2 regions of the Rhizobium sp. BIGb0125 genome follow, and region 1 is predicted to be linked to the other one. Evidence: predicted binding sites of a transcription regulator. Region 1 holds the regulator's gene; the other holds the start of a gene.
What was found. Region 1 encodes HrcA, which represses chaperone genes, less so after heat shock. Its sites were predicted from a motif close to GTTAGCACTCNCNNNNNGNGAGTGCTAAC; they were not measured.
Positions count from the first base shown of each region.

Region 2: a site for HrcA is predicted at 1,634-1,662, ahead of groES (co-chaperone GroES). Genes of this name have one in related genera too.

Region 1 covers NZ_JANUDV010000005.1:515,822-519,778, reverse strand. Annotated here, with positions in the region: gene hemW (radical SAM family heme chaperone HemW) at 1-292, opposite strand, end outside; gene rdgB (RdgB/HAM1 family non-canonical purine NTP pyrophosphatase) at 292-936, opposite strand; gene rph (ribonuclease PH) at 951-1,667, opposite strand; gene hrcA (heat-inducible transcriptional repressor HrcA) at 1,854-2,945, shown strand; gene grpE (nucleotide exchange factor GrpE) at 3,065-3,715, shown strand; gene M2418_RS16815 (dienelactone hydrolase family protein) at 3,776-3,957, opposite strand, start outside.
Region 2 covers NZ_JANUDV010000002.1:803,329-807,285, reverse strand. Annotated here, with positions in the region: gene groL (chaperonin GroEL) at 1-1,208, opposite strand, end outside; gene groES (co-chaperone GroES) at 1,282-1,578, opposite strand; gene chrA (chromate efflux transporter) at 1,745-3,097, shown strand; gene M2418_RS07860 (TIGR01459 family HAD-type hydrolase) at 3,203-3,957, shown strand, end outside.

The DNA.
Region 1 (3,957 bases):
TGGCGCCGACGGTCGAAGGCTCCATGAGTGATGGCGTGCCGCCACCCATAAAGATGCTGCTGACAACCTTAGGGCCACCAAGCGTGCGCATGGTCTGCATTTCCTTCAGAAACGCAGCTGTAAAACGCTCCTGATCGACCGGCTTGTGGCGGACATGACTATTGAAATCGCAGTAAGGACATTTGGCCGCGCAAAATGGCCAATGCACATATATTCCGAAACCGGGTTCCCCGGTATCAGGCAATAGAGTAGCACCGGGTGCAGATAGAGTACCGCTCCCGGCGCTGGTCATCATGCTTCGAGGCAGCTTTCAACAAAAAGCTTGAAGGCGCGGGCACGGTGCGAAAGTGCAGTCGCGTCGCCTGGCTTCCAGCCATGTTTCTGTTCAGACGGCATTTCACCGAACGTCGTGTCAAAACCTTCCGGTTGGAACACCGGATCGTAACCGAAACCTGCCGTGCCGCGTGGCGGCCACACAACAGTTCCTTCGATCTCGCCACGGAACATTTCCGTGTGACCATCAGGCCAAGCAAGGCACAAAACACTGACGAAGCGGGCAGCACGATCCTTTGGATCTGTCACACCTTTGTCAGCAAGCGCCTTTTCAACCTTTTCCATGGCCATGGCGAAATCGCGCGTACCATCGGCGGTTTCTGCCCAATTGGCGGTGTAAACGCCGGGGGCGCCGTCGAGCGCATCAATCACCAGACCGGAGTCATCGGACAGAGCTGGAAGACCGGAAGCCTTCGCCGAGGCCAGCGCCTTGATCGCAGCATTTTCCTCGAAAGTCGTGCCGGTTTCATCCGGCTCTTCGAAGTTCAGTTCTGCCGCCGACTTTGCCGAAAAACCGAACGGACCGATCAGCTCGGCAATTTCGGCAATCTTGCCCTTGTTGTGGCTGGCAACGACGATGGTGCGGGTGTCGAGTTTACGCATGTCTTATCCGGATCTCAGGCGATTGCCTGCTTTTGCAGGGAAACCAGTTCGGCGCAGCCTGTCTTGGCAAGACCGAGCAGCGTCAGGAATTCCTGCTCGCTAAACGGTGCGCCTTCGGCAGTGCCCTGGATTTCAACGATACCGCCGGAACCGGTAATGACGAAGTTTGCGTCCGTTTCAGCAGACGAATCTTCAAGATAATCGAGATCGATAACTGGCTGGTTTGCGAAAATGCCGCAGGAAATGGCAGCGATATGGTCTTTGAGAACCTTTTCGACCTTCAGCATGTTGCGGCTTTCCATCCATTTCAGGCAGTCATGAAGGGCAATCCATGCGCCAGTAATGGAAGCGGTACGGGTACCGCCGTCGGCCTGAATGACGTCGCAGTCGATGCTGATCTGGCGTTCGCCCAGCGCCTGCAGGTCAACGACAGCGCGCAAGGAACGGCCAATAAGGCGCTGGATTTCCTGTGTGCGTCCACCCTGCTTGCCGGATGCAGCTTCGCGCTTCATGCGTTCATGGGTAGAGCGCGGCAGCATGCCATATTCAGCAGTCACCCAGCCCTTGCCGCTGTTGCGCAGCCATGGTGGGGTCTTTTCTTCCAGGCTCGCAGTGCAAAGTACATGCGTATCGCCAAACTTGACGAGACAGGAGCCCTCGGCGTGCTTGGAAAAATTGCGCTCGAATGAAACCTTGCGCATCTGGTCTGTTTTTCTGCCTGACGGCCGCATGACGGACTCCTCTTGAATTGGTCGGAGCCTTCTAGTGCCTTTCCCAAGCAATTGGAAGGCTCTGGCCCATCTATCCCGGTTTTGCGCCGCAAAACCGATCTTGGGAAGTGGAATTTCCGTTTTGCCGAAGGTCGATCAGTGATTATAGTTGATGGTCTCAGGCAATCGACAGAGATGACGGTCAATATGGGTTTTTCCATTCCGATAGCACAGGATCAATTCGCGTCGCTCGACGAACGTTCGCGCGAAATCTTCCGCCGTATCGTAGAAAGTTATCTCGAGACGGGAGAGCCGCTCGGGTCGCGTAACCTGTCGCGGCTTTTGCCCATGTCGCTTTCACCTGCCTCCGTTCGCAATGTGATGAGCGATCTGGAGGAGCTCGGACTTATTTATTCGCCGCATATCAGTGCGGGCCGCCTGCCGACACATTCGGGCCTAAGGTTTTTTGTCGATGCCTTCATGCAGGTCGGAAACTTGTCTGATGACGAACGCGCCAATATCGATCGGAATATCGCGCCACTGTCCAATCGCGAACAACCCCTGCAGGGAATGATGACGCAGGCCAGCCAGACCCTGTCGGGCATGTCGCGGGGCGCTGGGCTAGTCATAACCACCAAAAACGATGTGGTCATCAAACATGTCGAGTTCATCCGGCTTGAGCCGTTCAAAGCACTCGCCATTCTGGTCGGTGAACACAATCAGGTGGAAAACCGTATCATTGATCTGCCGGCCGGCATCACATCTTCGCAGTTGACGGAGGCTGCCAATTTTATCAATGCCCACTTGTCCGGGCAGACACTGGATGAACTGCGAAGTGAACTGAATGCGCTGAAATTACAGGTGCAGACCGAACTTGGTACATTGGCGCAGGATCTGGTGGAACGTGGTCTGGCCGTTTGGGCCGGCGATAGCGAAGAGGGTAAACCCGGCCGTCTTATTGTTCGGGGACGCTCCAATCTGCTGGAAGGGCTTGGCAGCGAAGAAGATATGGATCGCCTGCGCCTGCTGTTTGACGATCTGGAGCGCAAGGACAATCTGATTGAAATTCTCGACCTGGCTGAAAGCGGGCCGGGGGTACGTATTTTTATCGGGGCGGAAAACAAGTTGTTTTCTCTGTCCGGTTCATCGCTGATCGTCGCGCCTTACCGTGATGATGACAATCGCATTGTTGGTGCTGTTGGCGTTATCGGGCCGACAAGGCTAAACTATTCCCGTATTGTGCCGATGGTCGATTATACGGCACAGTTGATGGGGCGGTTATCGCGAAAACCGCTATAGTTAGCTGCCATATTCCTCAACTGACAGTTCTTTGCGCACCGAATGGCGGCTAAGCCTTGATTTTTGCCCGTCAAACATCGATATCGGGCGCAACATCAAAATTTAATCTGGAGACCGTCATGACCGACGACACGAACAAGACCGGATCTGACGCAAAGCAAGCGGAAACGGCATATGAAGAAACTGTAGCGGACGCTACGGTTGATGAAAATTTCGCGCCTGTCGAAGAAACACCTGATCCTTCCGAGGCGCTAAAGGCGGAAAACAACGACCTGCGCGACAAGTTCCTGCGCCTTGCTGCTGAAATGGACAACCTGCGTCGCCGCACAGAACGCGATGTGAAGGATGCCAAGGCTTATTCGGTGGCTGGTTTTGCCCGCGATATGCTGGCCGTATCAGATAATCTTCGTCGCGCGCTCGAAGCAATTCCTGCCGAGTTGAAGGAAAATGCTGAAGCCGGCATTGCAGGTCTTATCGAAGGCGTTGAAATGACCGAGCGTTCGATGCTTTCGACCCTTGAACGCCACGGTGTTCGCAAGATCGAAGCGGAAGGTGAAAAGTTCGACCCGAACTTCCACCAGGCGATGTTTGAAATTCCAAACCCTGCGGTTCCCAACAATACGGTTATTCAGGTCGTTCAGGCAGGCTTCACCATTGGTGACCGTGTTCTGCGTCCTGCCATGGTCGGTGTTGCCAAGGGTGGCCCAAAGGGTGAAGCCGCAGCAGGGGCTGAGCCAGGTACTGGCAGCCTGAATGAAAAAGATGCGTGATCTCTGATCACCCTCGTTTGAAACTTTTAAACCCCGGTCATCAGCCGGGGTTTTTTAGTATCAGGATCGGGAGAATTGCCGATCGAGCCAATCAAACGCGTAGTCCTGCTGCTCGGCTTCGAAAACATGGGCACCTGGCCAGATTTTGCTGTCCAGGCAGTCTGCACGCTGCCATGCAGCCCATACGCTCCCCATTTTTTGCAGGGCTTCAGTAACGGAGCCGACTGGAAAAAGCCTGTCTT
Region 2 (3,957 bases), on a different contig from region 1:
GTCGCGTTGAGAGCGTCGTCGATGCGATCCTTCTTTTCCTTAACTTCAACTTCTGTCGAACCGCCAACGCGGATAACAGCAACGCCGCCAGCGAGCTTGGCAAGACGTTCCTGCAGCTTTTCACGGTCGTAGTCAGAAGAAGTTTCTTCGATCTGAGCCTTGATCTGGGCAACGCGGCCTTCGATGTCGGACTTCTGGCCGGAGCCGTCTACGATCGTTGTGTTTTCCTTGGAGATCGAAACCTTCTTCGCCTTGCCGAGCATGTCGAGCGTAACGTTTTCGAGCTTGATGCCGAGGTCTTCGGAGATCACTGTACCACCGGTCAGGATGGCGATGTCTTCGAGCATGGCCTTGCGGCGGTCGCCGAAGCCAGGAGCCTTAACAGCAGCGATCTTCAGGCCGCCACGCAGCTTGTTGACGACGAGCGTTGCAAGAGCTTCGCCTTCTACGTCTTCAGCGATGATAACGAGTGGCTTGCCGGTCTGAACAACAGCTTCGAGAACTGGCAGCATAGCCTGCAGGTTCGAAAGCTTCTTTTCGTGGAGAAGGATGTATGCGTCTTCGAGATCCGCAATCATCTTTTCTGGGTTGGTTACGAAGTAAGGGGACAGGTAACCGCGGTCGAACTGCATGCCTTCAACGACTTCGAGTTCGGTTTCAGCAGTCTTGGCTTCTTCAACGGTGATAACACCTTCGTTGCCAACCTTCTGCATTGCTTCAGCAATGTCGAGACCGATCTGACGTTCGCCGTTTGCAGAGATCGTACCGACCTGTGCAACTTCTTCGGACGTGTTGATCTTCTTTGCCTTTGCCTGCAGGTCCTTGACGACTTCTGCAACAGCGAGGTCGATACCGCGCTTCAGGTCCATTGGGTTCATGCCAGCTGCAACGGCCTTTGCGCCTTCGCGAACGATAGCCTGCGCCAGAACGGTAGCGGTCGTGGTGCCGTCACCTGCAATGTCGTTGGTCTTGGATGCAACTTCGCGAACGAGCTGTGCGCCCATGTTCTCGAACTTGTCTTCCAGTTCGATTTCCTTGGCGACCGAAACGCCGTCCTTGGTGATGCGTGGTGCGCCGAAGGACTTGTCGATAACAACGTTACGACCTTTAGGGCCGAGAGTTACCTTCACTGCGTCTGCAAGAATGTCTACGCCGCGCAGCATCTTTTCGCGTGCGCTGCGGCCGAATTTTACTTCTTTAGCTGCCATTTTCAAAACTCCTGGTTTCGAATTGCCGGACGGTGTCCGGCTTAAAATTTAAGGAAACGACGGGTTCGGCAGATTAGCCGATGATACCCATGATGTCGGATTCCTTCATGATCAGAAGGTCTTCACCGTCGAGCTTGACTTCGGTGCCGGACCACTTGCCGAACAGAACGCGGTCGCCAGCCTTGACGTCGAGAGCGACGACCTTGCCGGACTCATCACGAGCGCCGGAACCGACGGCGACGATTTCGCCTTCCTGTGGCTTTTCCTTAGCGGTATCAGGAATGATGATGCCGCCCTTGGTCTTTGCTTCGGACTCAACGCGACGAACGACAACGCGGTCGTGAAGCGGGCGGAAAGTTGTGCTTGCCATTGTCTAATCCCTCGATCAAATGACATTCATGGATCTTGTGATCCATCTGGATAGTGTTAGCACTCCCTGTATGTGAGTGCCAGCGAGACGGAGATAAGCAGGCTACCTGTACGAGTCAAGGACAGCCTGTCGGAAAAATTTCATGTAAAATGGTTACTGCGTCTGCATGACAGATTTTTTGCGCCCCGACATTTCGACGACCCGACCCTCATTTTTTGAGTTGACTGCGACCTTTGCCCGGATCGGCCTGCTTAGCTTTGGCGGTCCGGCCGGTCAGATCGGCATGATGCACCGTATCTTGGTTGATGAACGCCGCTGGATCTCTGAGGAGCGGTTTCTACACGCTTTGAATTATTGCATGCTGCTGCCCGGTCCAGAAGCACAACAACTTGCCACCTATTGCGGTTGGCTTTTACATGGTAGGCGCGGTGGCATCATTGCCGGAACACTTTTTATTCTGCCCGGCTTTATCGTCATCGTGGCGCTCGCGGCAGCTTACGCGCTTTATCAGGATACCCACTGGCTGCCAGCATTGTTGTCAGGTCTGAAAGCTGGCGTTCTCGCCATCGTCATTGAAGCACTGCTGCGGGTGGCAAAACGTGCCCTTGTCAGTCGGTCTCTTATGTATATCGCTGGCGCAGCATTCATTGCTCTGTTTCTGTTTGGTCTGCCATTCCCGTTGGTGATCCTGATCGCCGGTGCTGTCGGTTGGTTTGTGGCGCGAAGAGCCATGACCTCCAGTGCAGCTGGTGAGCAATCACCTTCTTTAGGAAGCGCGCCAAAGATCGACGTGCCGCCTTTGCACAAAAGAGCGGTCGGCCTGCTCTGTGGTCTTGCTATCTGGCAAATCCCCTTTGCCTTGATCTGGATTTTTGCGGCACCTGAAACCCTGGCGCAATTGCAAACCTTCTTCTCCAAGATGGCCGTTGTGACCTTTGGCGGTGCCTATGCGGTGCTGGCCTATGTGGCGCAGATTGCTGTCGAAACCCACGGCTGGATGACAGCAGGTGAAATGCTTGATGGTCTGGCTCTTTCGGAGGCGACGCCTGGTCCGCTGGTGCTGGTACTGTCCTACATCGGTTTTCTCGCAGCATTCAGAAATCCCGGTCTGCTTGATCCGCTTTTGGCAGGTGTCATGGGGGCAAGTGTTGCGGCATGGGCAACCTTCGTGCCCAGCTTTATTTTCATTTTTCTTGGTGCACCTTACATGGAAAGTGCGCGCCACAACCGCAGGCTTTCTGCCGCCTTGTCAGCAATCACCGCTGCCGTCGTTGGTGTCATTCTCAATCTTTCTGTCTGGTTTGGACTGCATGTGCTGTTTCGGGATGTCGAGCGTGTGGCGCTCGTCCCTGTCATCAATCTCAACCTGTCGGTGCCGGTGTGGAACACGCTGGATCCGGTTGCGCTCGCACTGTTTGTGGCCTCAACACTGATGCTGTTTCGCTTCAAGCTTGGCATGGTGCCGGTTTTGGCGTTGTGCATCGCCGCCGGTTTCGCCCGCCTCTGGGTCGGCGGTTAACCGCCGTAACGTCAACTTGCCTTTCAATCCGGTGGCTTTTTTTCTTGCCATCGACGTTGCGCTTTGCAATGTCAGCCTCAATTGTCTTTTACCCGGAAAGTACTCATGGCCCACCGCATAACCACTCTTGGCGACATTACCGAGCAGTTCGACGTCATTCTGTCTGATGTATGGGGTGTTTTGCACAACGGCGTTTCGGCATTTCCGGATGCGGCCGTCGCCTTGGAAGAAGCGCGCAAGGTGGGCAAGACCGTGGTGCTGATTACCAATTCTCCGCGCCCGGCGCCCGGTGTGATTGCTCAGTTGCGCGTGCTCGGCATTCCCGATACCGCCTATGACCGCATCATCACCTCAGGCGACGTGACACGTGGACTGATCGCCGAAGGCCCAAGCAAGGTTTTCCTGCTCGGACCGGAACGTGACCTGCCATTGCTCGACGGACTGGACGTTAAAATTGTACCAGAAGCCGACGCGGAATCGGTCGTCTGCACCGGCTTCTTCGATGATGAAACCGAAACACCTGAAGATTACACCGATATGCTGAAGGGCTTTATTGCCCGCTCCGTACCAATGATCTGCGCAAACCCCGATCTGGTGGTCGAGCGCGGCGAGCGCATCATTCCATGTGCAGGTGCCATGGCTGCCTATTATGAGCAGCTTGGCGGGGAGGTCCGTATTGCTGGCAAGCCGCACACGCCAATCTATCAGGCGTGCCTAGCTGCGGCCGAAGAGGTTCGTGGCCCGTTTCCGCAGGAGCGGATCTTGGCAATAGGCGACGGCATGCCGACAGATGTCAAGGGCGCCCTCTCGAACGGCTTGCAATTGCTCTATATAAGCGGTGGCATTCACGCTGCGGAATA